Regions from separate parts of the Sedimenticola selenatireducens genome, predicted to be linked through region 1. Evidence: predicted binding sites of a transcription regulator. Region 1 holds the regulator's gene; each other region holds the start of a gene.
The links. Region 1 encodes FliA, which starts transcription of late flagellar genes. Its sites were predicted from a motif close to GCTAAAGTTNNNNNNNNNNCNGCCGATA; they were not measured.
Positions count from the first base shown of each region.

Region 2: ACHZBF_RS14960 (HAMP domain-containing methyl-accepting chemotaxis protein) is a predicted target of FliA. The motif match lies at 4,092-4,119, and genes of this name have one in related genera.
Region 3: ACHZBF_RS12175 (methyl-accepting chemotaxis protein) is a predicted target of FliA. The motif match lies at 2,111-2,138, and genes of this name have one in related genera.
Region 4: ACHZBF_RS04065 (transglutaminase-like cysteine peptidase) is a predicted target of FliA. The motif match lies at 4,941-4,968, and genes of this name have one in related genera.

Region 1 is NZ_CAXXYC010000003.1:246,144-253,587, forward strand. It holds gene flhF (flagellar biosynthesis protein FlhF) at 1-841, shown strand, start outside; gene ACHZBF_RS04825 (MinD/ParA family protein) at 876-1,715, shown strand; gene ACHZBF_RS04830 (RNA polymerase sigma factor FliA) at 1,712-2,452, shown strand; gene cheY (chemotaxis response regulator CheY) at 2,509-2,883, shown strand; gene ACHZBF_RS04840 (protein phosphatase CheZ) at 2,917-3,630, shown strand; gene ACHZBF_RS04845 (chemotaxis protein CheA) at 3,643-5,868, shown strand; gene ACHZBF_RS04850 (protein-glutamate methylesterase/protein-glutamine glutaminase) at 5,926-6,981, shown strand; gene ACHZBF_RS04855 (flagellar motor protein) at 6,983-7,444, shown strand, end outside.
Region 2 is NZ_CAXXYC010000004.1:813,706-821,149, forward strand. It holds gene ACHZBF_RS14940 (pilus assembly protein) at 1-2,812, shown strand, start outside; gene ACHZBF_RS14945 (type IV pilin protein) at 2,862-3,314, shown strand; gene ACHZBF_RS14950 (Fur family transcriptional regulator) at 3,396-3,827, shown strand; tRNA gene ACHZBF_RS14955 (tRNA-Thr) at 3,962-4,037, shown strand; gene ACHZBF_RS14960 (HAMP domain-containing methyl-accepting chemotaxis protein) at 4,202-6,304, shown strand; gene ACHZBF_RS14965 (6-pyruvoyl trahydropterin synthase family protein) at 6,463-7,437, shown strand.
Region 3 is NZ_CAXXYC010000004.1:218,811-226,254, forward strand. It holds gene xerD (site-specific tyrosine recombinase XerD) at 1-640, opposite strand, end outside; gene hemH (ferrochelatase) at 1,021-2,040, shown strand; gene ACHZBF_RS12175 (methyl-accepting chemotaxis protein) at 2,172-3,350, shown strand; gene ACHZBF_RS12180 (NAD(P)/FAD-dependent oxidoreductase) at 3,442-4,713, opposite strand; gene ACHZBF_RS12185 (hemerythrin domain-containing protein) at 4,966-5,535, opposite strand; gene ACHZBF_RS12190 (potassium channel family protein) at 5,750-7,444, opposite strand, start outside.
Region 4 is NZ_CAXXYC010000003.1:89,272-96,715, reverse strand. It holds gene ACHZBF_RS04080 (acetolactate synthase 3 large subunit) at 1-1,090, opposite strand, end outside; gene ACHZBF_RS04075 (DUF4124 domain-containing protein) at 1,474-1,926, shown strand; gene ACHZBF_RS04070 (EAL domain-containing protein) at 2,163-4,124, opposite strand; gene ACHZBF_RS04065 (transglutaminase-like cysteine peptidase) at 4,204-4,821, opposite strand; gene ACHZBF_RS04060 (proline--tRNA ligase) at 5,079-6,803, shown strand; gene fabA (3-hydroxyacyl-[acyl-carrier-protein] dehydratase FabA) at 6,867-7,382, shown strand.

The DNA.
Region 1 (7,444 bases):
TCACAGACCGGAAACCCGGGATCTTTTCAGAAAACTGATGGGACTATCGATCAGTCCCGATATCTGCAGCCAACTGGTGGAGAGTGTCACCGATGTCACCAGCGCCGATCAGGCCTGGAGAAAGGCGCTCTATTATCTCGCCACAAAGATGGAGACGGTCGGGGATGATCTGCTTGAGCAGGGGGGAGTGTTTGCCCTGATCGGCCCTACCGGGGTCGGCAAGACCACCACGGTGGCGAAACTGGCGGCCCGGTTTGCCCTGCGTCACGGCACCCATCAGATAGCACTGATCTCCACCGACAACTACCGTATCGGTGCCCAGGAGCAGTTGAACACCTATGCCCGAATCCTGGATGTGCCGGTGCGCTCGGCGGGTACCCGCGAAGAGTTGGCGGTTGCTCTGAACGGTCTGACAGGCAAGCGATTGATCCTGATTGATACGGCGGGTATGAGCCAGCGCGATGTTCGACTCAGTGAACAACTCTCCATGCTGGACGTGGCCGGGCAGGGCGTGCGCAGTTTTCTGACCCTGTCCGCCGCAACCGACAACTCCTCGCTGGAACAGACGATCAGTGCTTTTGGCGCGGCCAGGCCTGAGGCCTGCATACTCACCAAGGTTGATGAGGCCGGTTCGCTTGGTGGTGCTCTGTCGGCATTGATACACAAGGAGTTACCCCTGGCGTTTGTCGCAGACGGCCAGAAGGTGCCGGAGGATCTGCATCTGGCCCGTTCACACACCCTGGTCAGCAAGGCGGTAGCCTGCAGCACCGGGGGGGGAGAGTATTCAGATGAATACCTGGCACTGGCGCTTGGAGGTGCGAGAGCAAATGCTCATGGCTGATGCAATAACAGATCAAGCAGCAGGATTAAGACGTATGGTTCAACCTACACCCGTACGAGTAATTGCCGTTACCGGAGGTAAAGGAGGCGTCGGAAAGACCAATATCTCGGTCAATCTGGCGGTCTCCATGGCTGAGATGGGGCGTCGAGTGATGCTGCTGGATGCCGACCTCGGACTGGCCAACATTGATGTGGTGCTTGGACTGCATCCACAGTATGACCTGTCCCATGTGTTGAGTGGTGAGCGCTCCCTTGAGGAGGTAGTGCTGCAGGGGCCTGCGGGCATCCGTGTGGTGCCGGGTGCCTCGGGTGTGCAACAGATGGCCGAATTGAGTGCGGCTGAGCATGCCGGATTGATCCGCGCCTTCAGTGATGTCGGCAATGATCTGGATGTGCTGATTATCGATACGGCGGCGGGTATATCGGATACGGTGGTCAGTTTCAGTCGCGCGGCCCAGGAACTGATCGTGGTGGTCTGTGATGAGCCGGCATCGATTACCGATGCCTACGCCATGATCAAACTGTTGAATCGCGAGTATGGTCTGGATCGCTTTCGTATCCTGGCCAATATGACGCGTACAGCCGAAGAGGGGCGCAACCTGTATAACAAGATGTGCCGTGTCACCGACCAGTACCTGGATGTTATGCTTACCTACATGGGCAGTATTCCATACGACGAAAACCTCAGAAAGGCAGTGAAATCGCAAAAACCTGTGGTTCAAGCCAACCCTCGCAGCCATATTGCAAAAATATTCAAGAATCTGGCGCAAAAGGCCGATAACTGGCCTGTACCGGATGGTGCCAGCGGGCACCTCCAGTTCTTCGTGGAACGGCTGATTCAATATACAAGCCAGGGCGGGGAGATGGGCCGGTGAGTGGACTAGCGAGTTATACCGCGATTCAGGAGATGGATGCCGATACCCTGGTTAACCGGCATGCCCCGCTGGTCAAGCGTATCGCCTACCACCTGATGAATCGCCTGCCGCCCAACGTACAGGCGGATGATTTGATACAGGCCGGGATGATCGGGCTGCTTGAGGCGAGTAGAAATTATGACCCCAGCCAGGGAGCCAGTTTCGAAACCTACGCAGGGATTCGTATTCGTGGCGCAATGCTGGATGAGATCCGGCGCAGCGACTGGACGCCCCGTTCCGTGCATCGAAAGGCGAGGATGGTAGCCGATGCCATGCGCTCTATTGAAAATGAGCAGGGACGTGATGCCCGGGACGTGGAAGTGGCGGAAGTGCTGGATATGAACCTGGTTCAGTACCATCGTATCCTGCAGGATGCGGCGGGCTGTCGGATCTTCAGTATTGAAGAGCTGCAGGCAGTGGGTGAATTGCCCATTGACGGCGGTGACAGTCAGGCGGGGGGGCTGTTTGACGGCATGCAGAAGGATGCCTTTAAAAAGGCCCTGGCAGAGGCGATTGCCGGCCTGCCGGAGCGGGAGAGATTGGTAATCGCACTTTATTATGATGAGGAGATGAACCTGCGAGAGATTGGGCAGGTTCTTGGAGTTAGCGAATCAAGGGTATGCCAGATACACAGCCAGGCCACCCTGCGGTTACGCGCCCGCCTTGCAGATTGGTTATCCGATGCAGATGAGCTCTGATCGGTCTATGAAAACGAATAACGGCATCGAGTTTGGAGGTTGCCTTGAATAAAAACATGAAGATTCTCATTGTGGACGATTTTTCCACAATGCGACGGATTATTAAGAATCTGCTTCGGGATCTGGGATTCACCAATACCCAGGAAGCGGACGATGGTAATACCGCCTTGCCCATGTTGCAGTCAGGTAACTTTGATTTCCTGGTAACGGACTGGAATATGCCGGGCATGACCGGGATTGATCTGCTGAAAGCGGTGCGGGCAGACCCCAACCTGGTCAAACTTCCGGTGTTGATGGTCACTGCCGAATCGAAGCGTGAGCAGATCATCGAGGCGGCCCAGGCGGGCGTCAATGGCTATGTAGTCAAGCCATTTACCGCGGTGACGCTGGAAGAGAAGATCAGCAAGATTTTTGAACGTGTAGGCAGCTAACCGGCAGCATGACGAATCGGTCTGGAGAAATAAATGGACAACGATGAACGTCTGATGCTGGCGAAGCAGCTGGTAGAGCATCTGGAGGCAGGGAATGAAGCTGAAGCGACACATGTCAGTTCCCTTCTTACCGAAGGTGTCGAGAGCAAACTGTTTCTGGAAGTTGGGCGCTTGACCCGTGAGTTGCATGAAGCGATCAATGAGTTCCTGCTTGACCCGCGCATCAATGAAATGGCCCAGGTGGAAATCCCGGACGCCAGTGAGCGACTCACTTATGTGATTACCATGACCGAGAAATCGGCTAATACCACGCTAGGTGCGGTCGAGGCAGGGCTGCCCCTGGCGGATGATCTGGGTGTGAAGGCACGCGCCATATCGGAACAATGGGAGCGGTTTTGTAATCGTGAACTTTCTGTCGATGACTTCAGGGAATTGAGCAGGGAACTGGGCGGCTTTCTGGCATTGACCACCGAACGGTCGAAACAGCTGCATGGTCATCTGACCGAAGTGCTGATGGCGCAGGATTTTCAGGATCTGACCGGACAGATTATCCGGCAGGTGATTACCCTGGTGCATGATGTGGAAGACAAGCTGGTGCAGCTGGTTCGGATATCCGGCTCAAAGTTGCCGGAAAAACAAAAAGATGCAAAAAAACTGGAGGGGCCGGTCATCCCCGGCATTGACCAGGGTGACACGGTCAGTGGACAGGATGATGTGGACGACCTGCTATCCAGTTTGGGCTTTTAGAGGTGTCGAAGCATGGCCATTGATATGGATGACGAGATCCTGCAGGACTTTCTGGTTGAGGCCGGGGAGATACTTGAGCAGCTGAATGAACAGTTGGTGGATCTGGAGCAGCGTCCTGACGATTATGATCTGTTAAACGCGGTATTTCGTGGCTTCCATACAATCAAGGGCGGTGCGGGGTTTCTGAGTATTGACCCGCTGGTAACCGTCTGCCACCGGGCGGAAGATGTATTTAACATATTGCGCCAGGGGCAGCGGCGTGTGGATGCGGCACTCATGGATGCCGTTCTGCAGGTACTGGACGTGGTGAACGAGATGTTTGCCCGGGTGCAGTCTGGTGAAGAGCCGGATGAGGCCGATCCCGGACTGATCGAGACGCTGCATCAGCTTGCCATCCCTGAAAGCGAGGCGGTTGCAGAGTCTACAGTCCAGGCGGTGGAACCGGTTGTCGTAGCAGAACCGGAACCAGAGCTGGAATTTGCCACTGCGGAACTTGAGGAGACAGCGACAGCATCCGCATCAGGGTCGTTTTCCGACCCAGCTCTCGGCGGTGATGACATCACGGAAGAAGAGTTTGAAAAGCTGCTCGATCAACTCCACGGAACCGGTAAGCACGGCGGGACGCCAGCACAGGCCCCTGCAGCAAAACCGGCGCCGGCTTCGCAACCGCTGGCGGCGGGCAGTGATGATATTACGGAAGATGAGTTTGAGGATCTGCTGGACCAGTTGCATGGCAAAGGTCAGTTTGGCGGTCTGCCTGCAACAGGTGAACAGACATCCGCTGTGGTTGCCCCCCAAGCGGCGGCTACCGAATCCGATGATATCACCGAAGAGGAGTTTGATGCGCTTCTCGATGAATTGCATGGCAAAGGCAAATTTGGCGCGATCAATGGTTCGGCGGAAGCCGCGAATAAGCCTTCCGGTGCGGTAGTCGGAAAACCGGAGTCTGCGGCAAAGCCAGCGGCCTCGTCTGAAAAACCGAAGCCGACTATCAGCCGGCCGGCCCCGGCCAAAGCACCCGAAAAAACGGAAAGTGCGCAAGCACAGGCGCGCAAGTCCCCTCCTGCCGCAGCAGAGACCACCATCCGTGTCGATACCGCCAGGCTGGATGAGATCATGAACATGGTCGGTGAGCTGGTGCTGGTGCGAAACCGACTCGAAACCCTCAAGGCCAAACTGGGGGATGAAGAGGTTGCCACAGCGGTAGCCAACCTGGACGTAGTGACATCCGATCTGCAGAACTCGGTAATGAAGACCCGGATGCAGCCGGTGAAAAAGGTGTTCGGCCGTTTTCCCCGTGTGGTCAGGGATCTGGCGCGCAGCCTCAAGAAAGAGATCGATCTTGAACTGCATGGCGAGGAGACCGATCTGGACAAGAACCTGGTCGAGGCGCTGTCTGATCCCATGGTGCATCTGGTGCGCAATGCTGTCGATCACGGTATCGAGAGCCCGGACGAGAGAGAGGCCGCCGGAAAACCGCGCAAGGGTAAGGTGGTACTCTCCGCTGCCCAGGCCGGCGACCATATCCTGTTGACCATCGCCGACGACGGCAAAGGCATGGACCCCAATGTGCTGCGTCGTAAGGCGGTTGAAAAAGGCATGATGGATGAAGAGGCGGCGGCCCGTCTGGACGACAAGGGTTGCTATAACCTGATTTTTGCGGCTGGCTTTTCGACCAAGACCGAGATTTCCGATGTGTCGGGACGGGGTGTCGGTATGGATGTGGTCAAGACCCGTATTGCCCAGATGAACGGTCAGGTGGAGATCGACTCCGAATATGGCAAAGGTAGTCTGATTACCATCAAGCTGCCGCTGACGCTGGCCATTCTGCCGACTCTCATGGTAGTGCTGGGCAAGCAGCCGTTCGCGTTGCCGCTGGCCAGTGTGGTGGAGATATTCAATCTCGACCTGAAGCGCACCAACGTGGTGGATGGCCAGCTGACCATCATGGTGCGGGAGCGTGCACTGCCGCTCTTCTATCTGCATAAATGGCTGGTTCCCGGTAGTGCCCGGGGAAACCGGGAAGCGAGTGGACACGTGGTGGTGGTCACCGTGGGGAATACCCAGGTCGGCCTGGTGGTGGATCACCTGATCGGTCAGGAGGAGGTAGTGATCAAACCGTTGGGAGCACTGCTGCAGGGATTGGATGGCATGGCAGGCGCCACCATCACGGGCGATGGAAATATTGCCCTTATTCTGGATATTCCTGGGCTGATGAGAAAATATGCCCGTCGCTGACCGGAATTACCAGAGCTGTTCTCTGTCCGCAACCGGTAATCTGCGAGTAACACGGTAATGATTGCCTCCAAGGTCCGTGTGCTGGTGGTTGACGATTCTGCCTTCTTTCGCAGAAGGATCGCCGCCATGCTGGGCAATGATCCGATGATCGAGGTGGTCGGCTTCGCCGGTGACGGCCGGAGCGCCATTATCGAGGCCCGTAGACTGAAACCCGATGTCATCACCATGGATGTGGAGATGCCGGTGCTCGATGGTATCAGTGCGGTAAAGCGCATTGTGGCGGAAAATCCGATACCGATCCTGATGTTTTCATCACTGACCCATGAAGGTGCCAAGGCCACGCTGGATGCCCTGGAAGCGGGAGCGGTGGATTTTCTGCCGAAACAGTTTGACAGCGCCACCAACCGGGAGGCCTCAACACTACTGGCGCGTCGGGTGCTGGCGATCGGTACGCGCGGTGTTACCCGCCGGCTTGGGACTATCATAAAACCACAGCCGGTCGCCAGGCCTGTCGAGCAGAGAGCCGTTGTTCCGGTCCATAGAGGCAGTTACAAACTGGTCGCGATAGGAGCGTCGACCGGCGGTCCGGTAGCTATTCAGACTTTACTCGCTTCGCTGCCGGCGAACTTTCCCCTGCCGATTATCATTGTTGTGCACATGCCGGCCAGTTTTACCCCGGCCTATGCGGAACGGCTTGATTCCCAGTGCTCCATCACGATCAAGGAAGCGGCGGACGGGGATCTGCTGCGACCCGCGCATGCCTATCTCGCGCCGGGTGGAAAACAGATGGTCCTGGAGCGCCGTGGCGAGGGTACGGTGATCCGGATCAAGGAGAGTACCTCGGATCAGACCTATCGCCCCTGTGTTGATGTAAGCCTTGGCTCGGCGGCGCGCCTGATGCCGCGCGATGTGCTGGCAATCATCCTGACCGGCATGGGTGCCGATGGAAAACAGGCGGCACGGGCGCTCAAGGAGGGCGGTTCAACCGTCTGGTCGCAAAGTGAAGAGAGCTGTGTGGTCTATGGCATGCCTCAGGCGGTTGAAAAGGCGGGGCTGTCCGATCGCGTGCTCAACCTGGCGGATATCGGACCCAGTCTGATCAAGGCGGTGTAGTGTGGATTATCTGAGCATAGTCGGCATGATCATCGCATTCGGCGCCATTCTGGGCGGCAATGCGCTGGAAGGTGGGGATGTCGGCGCACTGGCCAACGGTCCGGCGCTGGTCATCGTGTTCGGCGGTACCATCGGTGCCATCATGCTACAGACACCCATGGTGGTGTTTCTGCACGCCCTGCGTTCTGCCGGGAATGTATTCAGACCACCGCGACAAAAGCTGAATCCCACTATCAAGAAGCTGGTTGACTGGAGCAATATCGCCAGGAAAGAGGGGCTGCTTGGATTGGAGGAGATTGCCGAAAAGGAACCTGACCTGTTTATCCGCAAGGGCATGCAGTTGCTGGTGGACGGCAGTGAACCCGAAGTGATCCGCAATATTCTGGAGGTGGAGATAGAGACCCGTGAACATCATGATCTCCAGGCAGCGAAGGTTTTTGAAGGTATGGGGGGCTTTTCGCCC
Region 2 (7,444 bases), on a different contig from region 1:
CCGCGTGGTTCACGCCTATGCCGGAAATGCCCTGCGCTTCGGCTACACTATTACCGGCAGCACAGCCGACGGCGTTTACTACCCGGTCGTGCGTCCGGGCGGACAGAATTTCAGCGCCAGCGACATGGACAATGATAACGCAGGCTCTGAACCAGCGGCCAATATCACTGATTTCACAGTGGGATCTTCTACCGCCACCCTGCTGAACAACCCCCTGTACTACGCGGCAAAATTCGGCAGCTACACCGATCTGGACAATAGTGGAGATCCCACCTACAACAGCAGCACTACTGACACACGCGAATGGGACAATGAAGACACCGACGGCAATCAGACTCCCGACGGCATTCCTGATAATTATTTTCCGGTACGCAATCCATCCAAGCTGGAAGCCCAACTGGGTAAGGTGTTCGGAAAAATTGTCAGCCGGGTTTCCTCCGGCACGGCAGCAGCCGTGGTATCAAACAGCACATCCGGTGAGGGCGCGCTCTATCAGGCGCTCTACTACCCGCAATTTGAAGACAATGACAACAGCGTTAACTGGGTTGGACTGGTTCAAGGTATGTTTGTCGATGACAGAAGTAATCTGCGGGAAGATGCCAATGGCAACGGCTATCTGGATGACTGCAATACAGATCCGGCAATCGACATCTACCTGGACACCAGCACGCTACCGTATTCAACCAAGATCAAACGCTATATCAGCTCGAATTGCATCATCGTAACACCATCAGACGTGAAGCTGGATAACACGCTCACGCTGACACCATATACGACCCATCCGGTAACCGATCTGCGGCCCATCTGGAATGCGCGCGATGAACTGGGCAAGCTAACCAATACCAATGTGGTTGCGCAGCGTACCTACGCCAATTCCGCTTCTACCGGTCGGCATATATTAACCTCGACCAACGGGTCGACCCTGATCAACTTTGATGCAAGCACGTTTGGCTCGACCAATTACACCTATCTCGATGTCATTGATGAGCCTACAGCGGATAATGTAATCAATTATGTGCGTGGCAAGGACGACATCACCGGCTTTCGCACCCGGTCGGTGGATTTCGACTCAAGCACTACCGGCGATGAAGTCTGGCGTCTAGGGGATATTATTCACTCATCACCGGCTGTCATCGGAACCCCAAGCGCCGGCTATGAAACCCTATATAACGACACCAGCTATCTTAACTTCAAGACTCAGTACGTAAACCGGAGAAACCTGGTCATTGTTGGGGCCAACGACGGGATGATCCACGCCTTTAACGGGGGATTCTGGGATGACTCATTAAAGGCGTTCAAAACCACCAATTCCGGAGAAACGGCACACCCGCTTGGAAGTGAATTATGGGGCTATGTGCCCAAGGCTCTTTTACCCCACCTCAAGTGGCTGACAGAGCCTGACTACCCCCATGTCTATTACATGGATGGCCGGCCGCTTATCTTTGATGCAAACATCTTTACCGCCGACGCTGATCATCCTCATGGCTGGGGCACGGTTATGGTTATGGGCATGCGCTTCGGCGGTGGCCCTATAACGGTGGATGTCAACAATGACAGCCCGGGAAACACTACAGATGACGAGACACTGCGCTCCTCCTATGTCGTTCTCGACATCACCAACCCTGAAGTGGCACCGAAATTAATCGCAGAACTCAGTCATCCGAATCTCGGTTACACCACTGGTATGCCAACAGTTATCAAAAAACGTAGCGCTGGTGGTGATCTTGATTGGACGACAAGTGGGGATAATACCAATCAATGGGAATTGGTATTTGGTTCGGGACCAACCAGCCACCTGACCGGCACAAGCACACAGAATGCTCAACTATTCAGATACAATCTGGTGACCAAATCCTTTGTCGCCGGCTTTGCACCGGCAGACCTGGGTGAAGCAAACAGCTTTGTCGGCAGTGCCACCAGCACCGACTGGGATAGCGATTTTATTGACGACATTGTCTATTTCGGCATTGCTGGAGGCACAGAGGCGATGCCGGATGGGAAATTGAAGCGCTTAAGAGTTTCCGATGGAGCGTTGTCTACACTGCTGGCTACCTCACAGCCCTTTACATCCAAACCGGCCACTAAAATCGATACCACCGGCAAAAAATGGATTACTGCTGGCACTGGAAGATTCTTTGCGACCACAGACAGTGATAATGTGCAGACCAGTTATCAACAAAGCATGTATGGAGTAAAAGAACCTGTTGATGGCAGTGGAAACCTGACCTATGCAACCGTTTCAGCCGCGACACTGGTGGACACCACCAATTTACAGGTATTTACGGATGGCAGCCTGCTGCCAACCACATTTACAATTGGCGGAAACCCAGTCACAACCTACGACCAATTGGTAGCCGCCATGGCAACACAACCCGGCTGGAAAAATGACTTTCCAACCACATCAAATACCGAACCCAATACGCGCAATGTTACCAATCCAGTCATAACGGGTGACTTGTTGATATTCACTGACTACACTCCTGGAGAAAAAAATCTCTGTGACGCGGGGTCCAGCCGACTGAATGTCACCAACTATGCAACTGGCACTGCCATTCCGTATGGGCCCATTGGTACAGATTCATCGGTCACCAACGGCACGGCTGAACTGGCAAGCTCTACAGTTGATCTTGGAGTCGGACTTGCGTCTGATCCCGTTATCCATAAGGGCTCCGGCGGAGGTACAACGGGCGGCAGTGTCATAACGGTATTTACCCAGGGTAGTGCCGGTGACGTCACCCGTTCAAGAGTGTTCATACCTGGATTGGCTGACGCCAAACGTCGCTCCTGGCGCCAGATTGATTTCGCGAACTAAGGATAATCAGCCTGTAAAGCTGAAACCCATGAGAGGAGTTCAAATACAAATGCCACTAAACAAGGACAATATGACCATTAGGCGATCTCATGGTTTTACGCTGATCGAATTGATGATCGTGGTTGCGGTTATCGGCATTCTGGCCGCAGTTGCTTATCCGTCTTATCGCGACCAAATCATAAAAACCAATCGAACTGATGGGAAAAGCGCACTGTCGCAGGCAGCAACGCTGCAGGAACGCTGGTTTACCGAGAACAACAGCTATACAAGTGACATGACCAAGCTCGGCGGGACCACATCCCAAGAGGGACACTACACCATCTCCGTCGCAATAGGTGATATCAACGGCACAACTTGCGATTCATCGGCACATACCAAAGATAACTGTTTTGAATTGACGGCAACACCTGCAGGAGCTCAGGCCGCCGATGGGTGCGCGAACCTTGAGTTGGATAGTTTTGGACGTAAAACCGTCTCCGGCACCGACAACAGGTGCTGGTAATCGCCAGAACCATATTGAGCTGTCAGCACAGTCACTTGCAGAAATTGGACTAAATTTTACCAAACTGATTATAATCGTCCCATGAACCAAACCGACCCACAGAACAGCGAACATCGGAAAAAGATCGTGCAGCTGCTGCGCAGTCACGGTATCAGTCCGACGGTACAGCGGGTGAAGATCGCCTCCACCATGCTGCTGCGTCCGCAACATCTATCGGCGGACCAGGTACTCACCCTGACCAATCAGACGGGCCGACCGGTTTCCAAAGCCACGGTCTATAACTCATTGGGGCTGTTCGCTCGCAAGGGGTTGATTCGGGAACTGTTCGTGGACCCGGAACGGGCCTTTTATGACTCCAGCACCCATCCGCACCACCACTTCTACAATGCGGTGACCCAGGAGATCTGTGATATCGATGAAAGCGCCATCCAGATCAATCTGAATGCCACGCCTCCACCGGATACCGAGATAAGCGGGATTGAGCTGGTGGTGCATATCCGTCCCCGGAAATAGCGCTGAAACCGCCTATTTTCCAGCTACTTACCCGGCCAGTAACGGTTGTACCCGGCGCAACATTTCTTTATACTCCCGTTCCCTTTTGCGTTCACAACCCGATTGCGGTGAAGACAGAAAAGGGTTCCCCATAAGCCACCCTAGCTCAGTTGGTAGAGCGCGTCACTCGTAATGATGAGGTCGCCGGTTCGATTCCGGCGGGTGGCTCCATTTCCCCCTACGCACCCTGGTCACTCCACCCTAAAACCCCTCAATATCCATGGAACTAAAGATTCCCGAAACACCGCCGTTAATCTGTTGCATATAAAAGAGATCCGACACTAAAGCCGGACCGGATAAAGGAATCACAACGATTCTCCATGGGAGGTAGCCGCGTGTTCAATACAATGAAAATCCGTCACAAGGTCTGGGTTGGCTTCACCGTGCTGCTGGCCATTATTGCCGCCATCTCCGTCCAGACCCTTAACAGCCTGGACAATGTGGAAAATTCGGTCGTTGAGATGGTGCAGATTCGACAACCCACTGCCCTGCTCTCCAAGGAACTCTCCGCCAGCGTCCACCAGACCGCCAGCGCACTGGGCTTCTTCCTGTCGACCAAGGAGGAGAGCCACCGAGAAGGATTTTTGAAAGGGCTCAAGGACTCGGAAACCCTGGTGAATCAGCTGAGAGGGCTCAAGGCAGTCACCTCTGACAGCCAGTCCGCGGCGCTGGTGGAAGGTCTTGCAAAAGATCTGGAACAGTTCCGCGCCCTCGGCGATCGACTGCTTGATACCGCTACCAGCTATGAAAAGAACTTCCCCGGCATCGCCTTTGCCAACTCCGATCTCAACCCTATGAGTCGGATCATGGTCCAACTGACCTCCCAGATGATCGCCTCGGAGCAGGAAGAGGAAGCGACCCCTGAACGGCGTTCACTGCTAACCCTGTTCGCCGATCTGCGTTACGCCTGGAGCAATGTCATGAGCAGCATCCGCGGCTATCTGGCATTTCGTTCAGAGGCGGTTATCAACGATCTCAATCTCTATCTGGAGCGCACGGAACAACTGCTCGGCCGGTTATCGGAATACGAGGATGAACTAACCCTGGACCAGACCGATTCACTGCAGCAGTTCCAGAACCAATTGGCCACCTACAAGGCCAATATTGACAAGATGATGCAGATCCATGGTGGTGACCAATGGCGTACCGATGCCTGGCTGGTCCGCAGTGAGGCGACCCCGCTTTTCAATGAGATCGACAACAAGCTGACCGCCCTGGAGTCACTGCAGTCCGATGCCATCATCCGGACCAACACCACATTGATTGATGAAACCACCCAAACCACTCTGACCGTCTCGACCCTGATGGTCATCGGTCTGCTTATCGGCCTGTTCATGGCCTGGCTGATTGGCCGGGCCATCTGCAAGCCGCTCAGCGAAGTGGTCAATGCCCTGGATGATATCGCCCATGGTGAGGGTGACCTGACCCGCCGCCTGGAGTGCCGTACCCAGGATGAAATCGGCCACCTGGCGCAGGCGTTCAACACCTTCATCATCAAAATCCAGGCACTGGTGCAGCACACCGCCAATGCCACCGGGGAGGTCATAAGCGCGGTGGCCGAAACCACTGAAAGCACCCGCAACATCAGCCGCATGGTGCTGGCGCAGGAGCAGGAGACCCAGCAGGTGGCGACCGCCATTCACCAGATGTCCGCAACCATCAGCGAAGTGGCCAGCAATGCCGCCAGCGCCTCGCAGGCGACCCGTTCGGCCACCGAAGAGGCAGCAACCGGACACAAGACGATGGAACAGACCGCCCACTCAATCCAGGCCCTGCATCGTGAAATCACCAATGCGGCAAGCATCATCGGCCAGGTGGAGAAAAACAGCGAGGGCATAGGCAGTGTACTGGACGTCATCAAGGGCATTGCCGAACAGACCAATCTGCTGGCATTGAACGCGGCCATTGAGGCCGCCCGGGCGGGTGAACAGGGCCGGGGATTTGCCGTAGTGGCGGATGAGGTGCGTAATCTGGCGACTCGCACCCAGGAGTCCGCCGGCGAGATCGAGGAGATGATCCGTAACCTGCAGCACAACACGCACCAGGCGGTAAAAGCGATGGAGAACGGCTGCACCACGGCGGAAGAGAACGTACAGCAAGCCAACAGCGCCCGCACATCTCTGGAAGCGATCAATGCCGCCATTGAGACCATCAATGCCATGAACCGGCAGATCGCCCTGGCTTCTGAGCAGCAGAGCAGCGTCTCCGAAGAGATCAACCGGTCGATCATCTCGATCAGCCAGGAGAGCAAGAGCGCCGCCACGCTTTCCCAGCAATCGATGAACACCACCACTCACCTGGGGCAACTTGCGGCAGAACTGCAACAGGTGGTTCAGCAGTTCAAAATCACATCCGATGAGTGTGCGAACCCGCCTGTCACCGGGGAATCCAACCAGATCACCGAAGCGCTGGACAGGCAGGAAGAGCAGGCCGCCTGACAACCGTTATCGATAATTCGATATTGCAAAGCCTGCAATCGGGCTTTGCCAGGCACAAAGGGTAGCCTGGTTGGAGTGCAGCGGAATCCGGGACGAGCCCACCAACCCGACCCCGGATTCCGCCATGATGGGTGCGAGGATGGTTTCTGCAGGGGAAGATGGCGGCTGCATTCAGCCTGCGTCTGATTGCCTGGAAAATCGCCAAAGAGCCCTGGGACTTGCCTGTACAGGCAAAGCCTGCAAAGATGCTCAACCTCGCACCGCAGACCCACAGAAGCAACATGACCACACTGTTCGTTAACCGCTTGACGGCGATAGACTTCTCTTACCTAGATCCCGCTGCAGGCCTGTTGGGCGAAAGCTGGCTGGTGGATATCGAACTGGACGGCTCACTCGATCATCAGGGCATGGTGCTTGATTTCAGCGAGGTAAAAAAACAGGTCAAGCGCTGTATAGACCAGGAGTTCGACCACCGTTTGCTGGTCCCGGCGCGCTATGCGCATTGCCGGGTCCAGCAGCAGGAGCACCGTTGCGACATCCGCTTTCAACTGACATCAGGGGAGACCCTGGTACACAGCGGCCCAAATAGCGCGGTGACCTTAATCCAGGCGGAAAACATCACTGAAGAGAGTCTGATCAAGGCTATTATCGACCGGCTTCAACCACTTCTGCCGGACAATATCCAGGGATTACGCCTGCGGCTCTACGCCGAATCGATAACCGGCGCCTGGTACCGTTACAGCCACGGATTGAAGCATCATGCGGGAAACTGCCAGCGCATCGCTCACGGACACCGCTCCCGCATAATTATTTATCGCAATGGCGTGCGGGACCAACAGCTGGAAGCGAATTGGGCAAACCGCTGGCGGGATATCTATATCGGAACCAGCAGCGACCTGCAGGACTCAGTCCAGCAGGATAATCAGCTGTTCTACCACTTCGGCTATACCGCCAATCAAGGGCTATTCAAACTGGAAATCCCAAGTCACCGCTGCTATCTGGTTGACAGCGACACAACGGTGGAGAACCTGGCCCAGCATATCGCCGATACGCTGAAGCGAGAGCATCCGGATGAGGCATTTCGGGTCGAGGCGTTTGAAGGCGTGGACAAAGGGGCCGTCGGGCATAGCTGATCCGGAA
Region 3 (7,444 bases), on a different contig from region 1:
GAAACACGTCGTCACTGAGCCGTTCGCCCAGCAGATCATAGCGGGCCGAGCGGATGAAACGGGAAAGCCACTCCAGCGCCTCGTCCCCCAGCGGAACCAGTCGCTCCTTGCCCCCCTTGCCCATGACCCGGACCAGTCCCTGATTCAGGCTGAGCTGGGAAAAACGCAGTCCCACCAGCTCCGAGACCCGCAGGCCGGTGGCATACAGCAGCTCCAGCATGGCCCGGTCCCGCAGCCCTTCCGGGTCATCGGTGTCCGGGGCTTCCAGCAGCGCCTCCACCTCCTGCTCGGTCAGTGACTTGGGCAGCGGCCGGCCCAGCTTGGGCGCATCGATCCGGGCCGAAGGGTCCAGTTTGACCCATCCCTCCCGCAGGGCGTGTTGATAGAACTGGCGAAAACAGGAGAGCATGCGTGCCGTGGAGCGCGCCTTTTTGCCCGCCTGCGCACAGACCGCCAGATAGGCCTGCAGATCCCCACGGCCCGCCTCCAACAGGGTCACACTCTGCCGCTTCTCCAGCCACTCGGCCAGCTTGACCAGGTCCGACTGATAGGCGGACAGGGTATTGCGACTGAGCCCCCGCTCCATCCACAACGCATCGGCAAAACGTTCTATGATCGTGCTATCCACCACTTCCGTCATCACTGCTCACCCGGTAAACACCCACCGTTAGTTTATCCCCTCTCCGGCAGCCGCCGTCATGGGCGGTGCATGCATCATACACCGCCTCTATCATCCACTGGCGAACTTGAGCCGTAATTTGACAAAGCCACTCCTACCGCTACGCTTGGCCGCCGAAGAGGGGGTTGACCTGTAGGAGGCCCGCCCCGGGCCGAATTCGCGGCGAGGCGCCGCTCCTACCGGGCGTATCGCCAAACCAAAACAACACCAACACATAATTGGGACAGAGCCTTTATAAACCTGACCTGCGCTGAATCTAGAACTGACTGTCTAGGCATTGCACCACCCTGGACGAATAGGGGATCATAGGCCGGACTTTCCACGGCCACCTGAAGCAGCGCATGAGATTTCACGGACCTGCCCCCGACAACCGCACACCTCCCTGCACCGGCATCCTGATCACTAACCTGGGAACTCCCGATTCACCCTCGGTCGCTGATGTCAGACGCTATCTGCGGGAATTTCTCAGTGATCCCCGGGTAGTGGAGTTTCCCCGGCTCCTCTGGTGGCTGGTACTCAACGGCATCATTCTGCGCATCCGTCCGAAACGCTCAGCGGCCGCCTACCGCAAGGTCTGGACCGACCAGGGATCGCCCCTGCTGGTCATCTCCAGGGAGATTGCCGGCGCACTGCAGCAGACCCTCGAACAGCGGCTCGACGGCCCGGTCAAGGTGGTGCTGGCAATGCGTTATGGCTCACCATCCATCGCTGACGGGCTGGAGTCCCTGCGCCAGGCCAACGCCCAACGGATACTGGTGTTGCCGCTCTATCCGCAGTATTCCGCCACCACTACCGCATCCACATTTGATGAGATCAGCCGGGTACTGCGACAGTGGCGCTGGCTTCCCGAGCTCCGCTTCATCAATCACTACCATAATGACCCCGGTTATATCGACGCCCTGGCGGAGAGCGTAAGTGATTTTTCCCGGAACCATGGGAAGCCTGACCGACTGCTACTGTCGTTTCACGGCATTCCCCAAGCCTATGCCGACCAGGGTGATCCCTACGCCGAACAGTGCCAGATCACCGCAACGCGGCTGGCCGCCGCGCTGGACCTGTCACCGGAACAGTGGGCCATCACCTTCCAGTCGCAGGTCGGGCGACAGGCCTGGCTTCAGCCCTATACCGATGAAACCCTGAAACAGTGGGGCGCCGGCGGGATCAAACGGGTCCATGTGATCTGCCCCGGCTTTCCGGCCGACTGCCTGGAGACCCTGGAGGAGATAGGCGAAGAGAATCGGGAATACTTCCTCTCCGCCGGGGGGAAAGAGTACCACTACATCCCCGCACTGAATGACGGTCAGCGACACATCGAAGCACTGGCCGATCTTGTGCAAAGACACCAGTGGCGGGACAGCTGATCCGGACCGACCAAAAGAGATTGACATAGATAAAATTATCTGATGCATCAGTACAATTTATCTGAAAAACATTAAAGATCACAGTCAGTTAGCCGATATCTGGTTACCCAATAATAATCAGGTAACCGTCTATGAAGCCAAGTATTCTCCGTACGCTCTTCATCACCTATATGGGATTCGGTCTAATAATGGGGTTGCTCTTTCCCCTGTATGCGCAGTTTTTTGTCGAATGGAAACCTGGCATGCAGCTCTGGTTCAATATCGGTTGCATCATTGCCGGTCTGACTATAGGTATCGCCAACTACTGGGTGTGCAAACAGGTGCTGCTGCGCCGCCTGCAGCGCATATCCGAGGTGGCACAGGCCATCAGCAATAACGACATAAGCCATCAGTGCACCCTGGTCAGTCATGATCTGATCGGAGAGATTATCAACAGCTTCAACCAGATGGGCGCCAACCTGCGTGACATGATCGGCCGAATTGGCAGTTCCACTCACGCACTGGACGAGAACACCCAGCAACTCGCCGGAATCGCCGAGCAGGGTCGTGAGAAGGCCGCGCAACAGCAGGTGGAGAGCCGACAGGCGGTCCAGGCCATTGATGAAATCAGCGACAGCATCCACCAGGTATCCGAAATGGCGGTTGAAGTCGCCGGCTCCTCCGGCCAGGTCGACCAGTTTGCCAAAGAAAGCACCCTGATCGCCACTGAAGCCATCGGGTCCATCTCTGCATTGATTGCCGACATGAATAAAGCGGGAGATGTGATCAGCCAAGTGGATGAGAAGAGCGCCAGCATCGGCATGGTCATGGACGTGATCCGCAACATCGCCGAGCAGACCAATCTGCTGGCATTGAATGCGGCCATCGAAGCGGCCCGCGCCGGAGAACAGGGCCGCGGGTTCGCCGTGGTTGCCGACGAGGTACGCACCCTGGCAACACGCACCCAGGAGTCCACCGAGGAGATCGAAAAAATCATCGGCCAGTTGCAGACGGGTTCCCGATCAGCAGTGAATGTGATGGATAACGCACGCAGCCGGGCGATACAGACGGAAGAGCATTTCGAACGCGCGGCGGAACTGCTGGCGGAAATTGCCGGAGCCATCTCCTCGGTAACCCTGATCAGTAACAACCTGTCCACGGCCACCGCCTCACAGAACGCACTCATTGGGACAATCAAGGATCATATGGAGCAGATCAACGAATCCTCCCAGGACACCTCCCAAGGCGCCCTGCTGGTTGCCGAGTCGAGTAATCGGCTGAGCCATCAGGCACATGAACTGAGGGAGATGCTGGAGCAGTTCAGACACTGAGGCGACCCTTCCCGACTGGAGCCACTCCTACCTGATCAAGCCAAAAAAAAAAGCCCGGTCATCGCCGGGCTTTTTTTGCGCTTGAGGCCGGTTACTTCAATTTACCTATACCCAGCATCTTGAGGATGTACTTCTCATAGATCGGCTCGGACGTGCCCTTTTTCATCTTGCGGATGAAATACTTCTCGAAGGCGATCTTGGCCATATGCACCCATTTGCCTTTCTTGAACCAGGCCACATTCCTGGGCGGGATCTGCGGCAAGGCCACAAAGGCGGCGCCGGTATCACCCATGTCCGCCAGACAGATGGCATTCCAGGTAGCGTTGGTCGAAAGCTCGCGCCCGGCCAGTTCATCCGCAATGTTATGCACAATGGCCGTGACCATGGACTCGATCATATAGCCGGTCTTGGGGGCGCCGGTCGGTACCGCCGTCGCTTCAACCGGCGGGATGGCGATACAGACGCCGGCCGAGTAAATATTCGGATAGGTCGGATTTCTCTGGTGGCTATCCACGAAGACGAATCCGCGCGGGTTACACAGCCCTTCCACATTGGCCACCGCATCCACTCCCTTGAACGAGGGAAGCATCATGGAGTACTTGAAGTCCAGCTCATGATTCTTCACCAGATGGCCACTGTCGTCATACTGCTCGATGTGCATCTTGCCCGCCTCAACCTTGGTCACCTTGGCATTGGTGATCCAGTTGATATGGTGAGCGCGCAAGTCGGACTCCAGGAAGCCCTTGGAGTCACCCACGCCGCCCAGGCCGAGGTGGCCGATATAAGGCTCGGAGGTCACATAGGTCATGGGCACCTTGTCGCGCATCTTACGCTTGCGCAGGTCCGCATCCATGATAAAGGAGAATTCGTAGGCGGGCCCAAAACAGCTGGCAAAGGGCATGGCGCCAATAATCACATGACCCGGATCGTCGAGTAATTGCTGGTAGGCGTCGTAAGCATCCAAAGCGTGATCCACGGTACAGATCGACTTGGTGTTGCCAACCACCGGCCCCGCACCTTCCACCTCTTCAAAAAACAGCTTCGGCCCGGTAGCGATGACCAGGTAGTCATAGCTGACCACTTCGCCATCCGCCATCTCAAGGGTATTGTTTTCGGCATTGATCTTGTCACAACGCTTGGCAATAAAGCCGATGCCCTTGCGTTCCAGATGGGGACGGATATCGAACGTAACACTGGCCCGATCACGCCAGCCGACGGCCACCCAGGGATTTGAAGGTGTAAACTGAAACTCCTCCCGCTCGTTGATTACCGTGACCTGATGATCTTTACCCAGGGTCTCTTTCAATTCGTAGGCACAGGGCATACCCCCGGTACCTGCACCCAATACAACGATATGAGCCATACTCTCTTCCTCCCAAGGAACGCGCTATTACCAATTTCCCCATTTACCGCTGGCAGCCCAAGGGACTGAACAATCATCCTGTCAACTCGGGCTTGTGTTTTAGCCCTCGTTACAGATTGCTCAATCCGACCGGATGCACATCGGCATTCAAAACAGACGGATTCTGCTCCTGAACCCCCGTAGATAAAGCCTGTTGTAATAAATAATCATCGGACAATTGCCGTGAATCGGTGGCCTGCTCTTGCGAATCCGTCAACCGGCCGCCGGCGTCTCGCCCTGTTCAACTCTGCTCAGATATTCGAACAGGGTCTGAAAACGGATCTTGTCGGGCTTATCAAACACCGGATCATCGTGATTGGGCGATTGTTCAATGATTGACGCCCAATCCTGTTCCCGCAGCACGCTATCCAGCAGGGGAAAGGCTTCCTGCTCTTCCAACGCAATGTGCTGGCGCTGCAGCGCGATAAATTCCCGTCCCTGCACCTCCAGTTCGTCCCGCGGCATCACTCCACCCTGGTAGATATTTTCCAGAGAATAGCGAAAGGTACGAGTCAGTTGCGCCAGCTCCTGATGCTGTTGCATCAGTCGGTCCAGCAGGTCCGCCTGTTCATCCACCAGGGGTTTGGCCACGCTGAACATCACATTCTCCAGGGGATGATGCCCCTGGTCCGCGTAGGCCTCCATGTACTCCAACAGCTCGATTTTCAGATCAAAATCCGATTCACGCCCCGCCAGAAACTGATCGAGCTGGGACGTCAAAAGATCAAGAATTCTTTCCAAATTCCTATGATCTTTCTGTAGTTTTTCCAATAGATAATGCATGGGATGCCTCCATATAACAAGCCAAGAATCGAGTAATTTGGGTATAAGTATTTTTTACCGCCCCATAAAATCTGTTCCAGCTTCCCGAACGCAAACAGCACGCAGGGGTCACCCGCGAACTGGCCGGTGCTTTATCCGGGCCTGTGAGATAGATCCATCCTAACCCATCTTTGTCCGACAAACCTCACCAAATGGACCGGGGAGAGTTACGGGATCAACCTTCGCCATGATCCTGTGATATCTGTTTATCATTTGACGTGGAATTGCCACCACGCCTTATTCGCCGCCAGATCCAACCGGCCGAGACGATCTCGCCGGTAAGAATATACTTCAGTGCGTGATAGTTCTGCAGACACCAATCCATCCGGTCACGGGCCGAATGGCGACCACAAAACAGTAATCGGTCGCCCGCTTTCAATACCAGATCATCGGCAGGCAGCACCAGGCGCTGCCCCTCCCGCTTGAGTAAAAGACAAATGGCCGGCAGGGAGCGGGTACGCTCGCCCGGGTCGGATAACAGATGGGGAAGGGTCACTTTGCGCCCTTTCATCACCGCGTCATAAACCGCCAGTGCCTCCTCTTTATCCAGTAGCACCTCCCAGATGGCGGGATTTTCACTCCCCACCAGCCGGTGGAGTCTCTCCACCAGCTCCCGCGCCCACTCATCATGCTGATGCAGGGCGAGACTGGTGAACTGATAAAGCAACGGGGTGCCCAGCAAGACCCGGATACGGTTGGCAATAATGGCACTCGGATGCATCACCATATCGGCCTGTACCGCATCGACAATGGCCTGATTCTCCTTGTGATTCTGGCGCAGAATCACAAACAGATCCGACCGCAGTTGCCGGGCGGTCATAATAATGGAGAGGTTGTTGGCGTCGTTGTCGGTCCCGGCGACCAGGCCGACGGCCCGGTCTATACCGGCTTCCAACAGGGTATCCGCCTCGGTGCCCCGACCCAGCACAAACCCCGTTTCCGGCATGCCGGTCATTTCGGGTTTGGACTCGATCACCACCGGCTCGATCCCCTCGCTCTTCAGCCGGCGATAAATTGCCCGGCCGAATCGGCCAAAACCACAGATAATCCAGCGCCCTGTCGTCGGCGGGTAGATCGGCGCTTCCGGCAGTCGCCGCTCACCAGTCAACCAACTGTGCAGCAGATAAAGCCCCGGCGCCTGCAGGGCGGTGGCCAGATGATTGGCGAAGGTGTCAAAGGGGTTGATGATGTAATCGGTACCAAACGAGGCCATGTTCTCTTCAACATCATGAGAATCGGAACGGCAGATCACCTTGATCTCGGGGTGCAGCAGCTTACTGGTAATGGCAACCTTCAGATTCACCTCGTTCACATTGGTGAGCGCCACCACCCCCTTGCAACGGGCATGTTTCAGGCCGGCCTCCAGCAGGCACTTGGGACGGGACGCATCACCCTGCAATGCCGGCACGTATTGCCGCAGATTCTCCAGTTGCAGCATATTGACGCGATCGGGATCGATATCAATCACCACCACCGAACGATCCCTTTCAGTCAGCGCATAAGTCAGGGCACTACCGGTTTCACCATATCCGCACACCAGATAGAAATCCTCCCGCATTCGACGAACGCGGCGGGCAAAGCGGCTTTCGGTCAATGCCTGCTGAAAGGTCTTGTCCTGAACCAGGGAGAGCAGGGTCCCGAGAGCGTAGATCCAGACCACGACGGTGGCGTAGAGGGAAAAAGTGACCCAGAGTCGCTGAGCATCGGTAAAGGGATAGGGAATTTCACCAAAACCGATGGTTGTAGCCATAAAACTGACAAAATAGAAGGCGTGGAAAAAATCCATGAACCAGACATTTCCGGCGTCATCCTGTCCCGGCATCAGGGTCAGGCCCAAGATGGCAACCGCATAGGTCAGCACCAGCGTCAG
Region 4 (7,444 bases), 160 kb from region 1:
AACTGAGACAGTCGGCGCCACGCCAGCTATCAATCTGTGCCCACCATTTCTTCAATGCCGCGCTATTGGGGCGCTTCTTGCCCTCCTTGAGAATCCGCAGCATATCCTGCAGCACCGACTTCACCGGCCCCACGATCGGCACATCGACCCGGACATTCTTGGAAATGGAAGAGGGATCTATATCCACATGAATGATCTTGGCATTCGGGCAGAAGTGGGCGATATGCCCGGTGACACGGTCATCGAAGCGCGCCCCGATGGCAATCAGCACGTCGGTATCGTGCATAGCCATATTGGCCTCATAGGTACCGTGCATACCCAGCATACCAATGAACTGCTTGTCACTGGATGGATATGCGCCAAGACCCATCAGGGTATTGGTGATCGGAAAACCGAGCTCCCGGGTCAACTCGGTCAGCTCCTCGCTGGCATCACCCAGCACCACGCCACCACCGGTGTAGAACACCGGTCGCTCGGCGCTCAACATCAGATTGACCGCCTTTTTGATCTGCCCCAGGTGCCCCTTGAGCACCGGGTTGTAGGAGCGCATCTTGATTTTCTTGGGATAGTCGTAAGGGATCTTTTTATTGGGATCGGTAATATCCTTGGGAATATCCACCACGACCGGACCCGGCCTGCCAGAGGTAGCAATATAAAATGCCTTCTTCATGGTTTCGGCGATATCCCTGACATCCTTGATCAGGAAATTGTGCTTCACGCAGGGACGGGTGATACCGACCGTGTCCACTTCCTGGAAGGCGTCGCTGCCGATAAAGGGCGTCGGCACCTGACCGGTGAGCACCACCATGGGAACAGAATCCATGAATGCCGTGGCAATACCGGTCACTGCATTGGTCGCACCGGGTCCCGAGGTTACCAGCGCAACACCCGGCTTGCCGGTCGATCGGGCATAGCCATCTGCGGCATGGGTTGCCGCCTGTTCATGCCGCACCAGTATATGCTTGACAAAATCCTGCTTGAACAGCGCATCATAGATATGGAGCACCGCCCCGCCAGGATAACCAAACACATGCTCAACGCCTTCGTCTTTCAAACACTGAATGACGATCTCGGCACCACTCAATTCCACAAATAACCTCCCAACCAACCGGTTTACGGGCTTTTACCACGCCGGTCGGCACAATGTACAAGGGAAAAATCGAACGGTACAAATTACTCATATACGTCAGACAGGTCAAGCTACAAAGGCGATGAGCGGGAAGTATGGGCGCGATTCGACCAGATCGCACGACCACGCCGGTTAATACACATTATTCATGCGGTAATTAACAGCACCACCAGTATCACTAATCGCTGCCCGATCGGTACTAGCTCAATTTTTCCACGCGACTTCCAGGTATTAATCACAGCCATTGAAAAGCACTGTTTTGCGAAATCCATCCTTGCTGACCCCGAACGCAAACCCTACAATGACGGCGACCTCCCATAAACAATATAACAAGGATGATGCGCATGATTATCCGAACACTGTTGCCCTTGGTGCTGGCAATCTCCTGGACCGGGGCAGCCGATGCTCGCATGTACCGTTGGGTTGATGAGAACGGCACCACTGTCTACTCACAATCCCCCCCGGCATCGGGTGAAGCGGCCGAAGTAAAGATCAACACCTCCACATCGACTCCCCGGAAACAACCGGCCACCGATGTCGCGACTCAATCCAGCGATCCATCCCAGGAAAGTGCAGGGAAACCGGCGAATGGCCCCAGCAAGGAGGAGATCGCCGAATCCAACAAGATAAAATCGGAAAACTGTGCCGCCGCCCAACACAACCTCAACCTGTATACCAGTCTCGGAAATAAACTGGTAAAGACGCCGGATGGTCTTTATAAGCGCCTCACGGAGGAAGAGCGTCAGCAGAAGATTGAACAGAGCAAGGCGCAGATCTCTGAGTTTTGTGACAAATAGTCAGCTTAGGATATTCCCTACAGATCGACCGCGCTCTCCCTACAGACAACGCCGACCAACCTGTCCAAACTCTAACCACCGTCAACAAGGAAGGCCAAGGATCGGCAATACTCTCCAAGGATGGGCGAAAGGACTCCACCTTCCGCCATAAAGAATTTGACGGTGACCCTGAAGGCATGGATGTCTTCGGGGTCTTTTATTTTGACCTGATAAAGTTTTAAGACCGGGAACATCCCCTATTCAGGCCGACCGATAAGGTAGCCCTGAGCGCCATCCACATGCAACGCCGGCAACAACGCCCAGACCGACTCGGTTTCAACCGCCTCCGCAATCACGACAATCTCCAGCCCATGGGCAATCTCCGCCAGGGCCTGCACAAAAAACTGATTATCCCTGCTTGCGTCGATGGAACGCATAAAACTGCCATCGATCTTGAGATAATCGATCTTTATGGAACGCAGGTAAGCCAGGGAACTGAAGCTCCTGCCGAAATGGTCGATTGAAAGCTTTGCACCAAAACCGCTGACCAGTTCCAACATCCCCATCACCTTGTCAAGCAAGGACACGACCCCATACTCCGGCAGTTCAAAGATGAGCCGCTGGGCCAAGGCACGGTGTTCCGCCAGCTTGCTTGCCAGCCACTCCATGAAACCGGCGCTGGTAATCGTATGCAGAGAGAGGTTGACCGCATAGTGGGCCCGGTCATCCGGAGAATTTTGCAGACGCCCCAGCAGTTGACTGATCACAGCCTTGTCGATTTCCGCCGTTAACTGCAGACGCTCCGCTTGAGGCATAAACAGGCCCGCGGTCAGCAGGGAACCCTGTTCGGGGTTGTCCAGATCCTGCGGAATCCTGACCAGCACTTCCCGATGCAACAGCCGTCCGTCGCTACACGAGACAACTGGTTGATATAGAAGCTGAATACAGTCGCGCTCCAGAGCCATCCCGATAAACTCCCGCCACTCCGTGGCGCCACTCACCTGGCCGGACTCAAGCTCGTCAGCCCGGCTCAGATGCCATTCATTGGCGCCCTTGCTCTGTGCGATACGCAACGCCATATCGGCTTCCGCCAGCAGCTCCGAGGCACTCTGGCAACCATCAAAGTAGCCGATACCGATATGTCCCACATCCGGATCATCCAACCTGCCGGTACTGTACAGCCCGGTCAGCGCTACCACCAACTGCTCGGCGAGCTGTGCGATCTGCTCACCGGTACACTCTTCAACGAGTAGTGCGAAATCAGCACCCGCAAGGTGGGCAAGCTGGCTTCTGGGCCACTGCTTCGACACTTTTTCCAACTCTTCTGCCGTCGATTCCAACAAGGCATCGCCAGCACTGTAACCCTGCTCGTCGTTATAGCGTTTAAAGTCCTTCAACTGCACCAGACAGAGTACCCCACGGGAAAAAACCTCGGTGGAATTGATCTGATTCACCAGCAAATCCATAAAGAACCGTTTGTTCGCCAGGCCGGTCACTGGATGCTGGTACGCCTGCTGTCTGAAACCGGCCGCGAGACGCTCCAATTCATCCAGCATCTGCCCTACCTTGGCGGACATCCGGTTCATCGCTTCGACAATACGGCGGATATCGGGTGTCCTGGGCAACGGCGCGAGGATTGGAAATTCACGATTACAAATGGCATCGGCCTGCCCCTCAACCGATTTGAGGGGCCGCAATACCCGCTTCAGCAGCAACACACCGACCAACAGGGCGAGCGCGGTACTGGCCAGAAACCAGCGCAGGGTGTCGGTAACGTTTTGCCAGAGCTGGCGATAGGCGTAACCCGGATGACTGCTGATCACCACCCTGCCGCGCTGCATCCAGCCATCCATCAATACCGCCTCGCCCTCCGGCGTTGTCAGCGGCAGCATATTGATAAACCATTCGGGCACATCTTCGAGCTGTACCGGCAACACCCGATCAACCAAAGGTTTGCCCTGCATATCCTCAATCCGGATTGAGCGATAGAATCCGCGATCAAATATGGCATCGGTCATCGAGGTCACGGTGGCGAGATCCATCTGCCCCAGATATGGTGAAATCGATAAACCCAGGGAAGTGGCGGCATCCTGGGCATGTGACTCAAGCTGTTTCTCCAGGTAGTCCCGGGTATTGTGCACGGTCACCAGGAAGGTCCCGAGAAACACCAGCAACAGAAGCGTGACGATCAGCGTCACCAGTTGTTTTGGCAAGGTCATAGTTGTACCCCCGGGTTGCTCACCCCGGGCCTCCACCTGTTATCAGGTTGTTTTGCCGACATAATGTGCAGACCACGCTTCATTGCACCATCTCCCTGGTCATTCTGGCTTGCAGGTCCTGCCACAGGCTGATTCTGCTGGACGAGCCCACTTTCTCCCCTCGCCCCCGGCTCTTGGCCAGCCAGAGACCCTCTGCGTTGAAACTGTAGACCGGCGCCAGATCCCCGCGCTTGTCGGCAGAAAGAATCTGGCCATTAAGATTGTCCAGCACCAGGGGCACCCCACTCTCCTGCGGATAGTAGGTCAACACCATGTGCGCCTGGTTCAGCTCCAGCGCCTTGACATACATGATGCGCATTTTCTCTTCCGGCACACCCATCTCGCGCAGGGTAAAGTATTTGGCGATGGAGTAGTCTTCACAGTCGGCCTGCCCACGGCCCAGCGCCTCAACCGGCGTGGCCCAGTAATCCTCCTTGCCCCAGATATTCAGGTCGGATCTATAAGCCAGTCGATTAAAGAAGTCATTCACCAGGATCAACTTGTCGGTTTCACTGCCCTCCTGACGACTCTCCATCAAGGTCTGCCACTCACTCACCCTGCCCGCCGCCGGTTCCCCGTATTTCTGCTTTACCCACTGGATTAGCGACATGCTGACCAGGGATTCACCCGCCACCAAACCACCAAGCAGAAGCGTCATTGCCAATACTACCCAGCGCAGCCGATACCGCAGGCATTCGGACAGGGGGGCATAGCGATCTGTGACTGAGGTGATGAGCAATGGGCTACCGCCGGTGAAATCTAACGTCCAGTAGGTTTTTTCGGCAACCAGGGGGAATGCTGAAGCCGTGAATGGCAAAGATCCGGCCTGATGCAATGTACGTTATCCATTTGTCCCGGTCATGGCATACCGTTAGAATAAACGCCTTTTGCACCCACACCCCCTGGACACTGGACATGCGTACATCCCAATTTCCCCTTCAGACCGTAAAGGAGACCCCCTCCGACGCCGAGATCAGCAGTCATCAGCTGATGATCCGGGCCGGCATGATCCGCAAGCTCGCGGCCGGACTCTACACCTGGTTGCCGTTGGGTCTGAAAGTACTGCGCAAGATAGAATCCATTGTTCGGGAAGAGATGGATCGCTCCGGCGCCCTGGAGGTGCTAATGCCCTCCATCCAGCCGGCCGAACTGTGGCAGGAGTCAGGACGCTGGGAGCAGTATGGCCCGGAGCTGCTGCGGCTCAATGACCGGCACAAGCGGGCGTTCTGTTACGGCCCCACCCATGAGGAGATCATTACCGAGCTGGCCCGTAACGAACTGCACAGCTACAAGCAGCTACCGGTCAACTTCTACCAGATCCAGACCAAGTTCCGCGACGAAATCAGACCCCGCTTCGGCGTCATGCGCGCGCGCGAGTTCCTGATGAAGGACGCCTACTCCTTCCATGTCGACCAGGAGTCGCTGCAGCAGACCTATGACCTGATGCATGAGACCTACAGCCGCATCTTCACCCGCTGTGGCCTGGATTTCAGGGCGGTACAGGCGGACAGCGGCAGCATCGGCGGCAGCGCCTCGAAAGAGTTCCACGTGCTGGCCGATTCCGGCGAGGACGCCATCGCCTTCTCCACCGAAAGCGATTATGCGGCCAATATTGAGACCGCCGAGGCCGTGGCGCTCGGCGGCGCACTCCCGGCACCGGCCGAGGAGCTGCGACTGGTCGACACGCCCGATACCCGAACCATCCAGGACCTGGTGGAGCAGTTCCGGCAACCGATCGAAAAGACCGTCAAGACCCTGATTGTGGCGGCGACCGAGGACTATGATTCGGAATTTGTTGCGTTGCTGGTGCGCGGCGACCATGAACTGAACGAGATCAAGGCGGAGAAGCTGCCCGAGGTGGCCGCGCCCCTCACCTTCGCCAGTGAGGAGCAGATCCGCGCCACTATCGGTGCAGGTCCCGGATCCCTCGGCCCGATCAACTTGCCGATACCCTGTATCATCGATCGCTCTGTCGCCCTCATTGCCGATTTCAGTGCGGGCGCCAACCAGGATGATAAACACTACTTCGGCATCAACTGGGAGCGTGATCTGCCTACTCCCAGGATCGTCGATATCCGTAACGTGCAGGAGGGTGATCCCAGCCCCGACGGCAAAGGGGTACTGACCATCGCCAGGGGTATTGAGGTGGGACATATTTTCCAGCTCGGCAACAAGTACAGCGCGGCGATGAAAGCCAATGTACTGGATGAAAATGGCCGCAGCCTGATCATGGAGATGGGCTGCTACGGAATCGGCGTCTCCCGCGTCGTGGCGGCGGCCATCGAACAGAATCACGATGACAAGGGTATTATCTGGCCGGCGGCCATCGCCCCCTTCCAGGTTGCCCTCTGCCCCATGAAGATGGATAAATCGCATAGGGTACGCGAGGCCACCGAGCAGCTCTACCAGGAATTAACCTCGGCCGGCATTGAGGTGTTGCTGGATGATCGCGGCGCCCGTCCCGGTGCCATGTTTGCGGATATGGAGCTGATCGGCATACCACACCGGATTGTGATCGGCGAGCGCAGCCTGGATGAGGGCAAACTGGAATACCGTGGCAGAACCGACAATGACAACAGCATGATCGAAATCGAACGGATACTACCCTTCCTTCAGGAACAATTGAGCCCAAGGGCCTGAGGCAGAATAGATCAGGAACAATGGCCCACCCCTGAAGGCAATAACACGAGAGAAACTGGATCCATGGCTAAAGTAGAAAGTTTTACAAGAGAACAGTTGCTGGACTGCGGTTACGGCAGAATGTTTGGTGAGGGCAATGCTCAGCTGCCGGTCCCCAACATGCTGATGATGGACAGGATCACCCGGATTGCCGATGAAGGCGGCATTTACGGCAAGGGCGAGATTCAGGCCGAACTGGATATCACCCCGGATCTCTGGTTTTTTGAGTGTCACTTTCCGGGTGACCCGGTGATGCCGGGCTGTCTGGGACTGGACGCCATGTGGCAGGCTGTCGGCTTCTATCTGGCCTGGCTGGGCAATCCCGGACATGGCCGGGCGCTGGGCGTGGGCGAAGTGAAATTCACCGGACAGGTATTGCCCTCGGCTAAAAAGGTGACCTATCAGATCGATCTGAAGCGGGTCATCACCCGCCGTCTGGTGATGGGTGTGGCCGATGCGGTCATGAAAGTGGACGGACGGGAAATCTACACCGCAAAGGATCTACGGGTAGGCCTCTTTGTCTCTACCGATAATTTCTGATTCTCTCCTAGAGGGAACCACCATCGAGGGTCAGGATACGCACATCAGGTCTGACCCTCTGC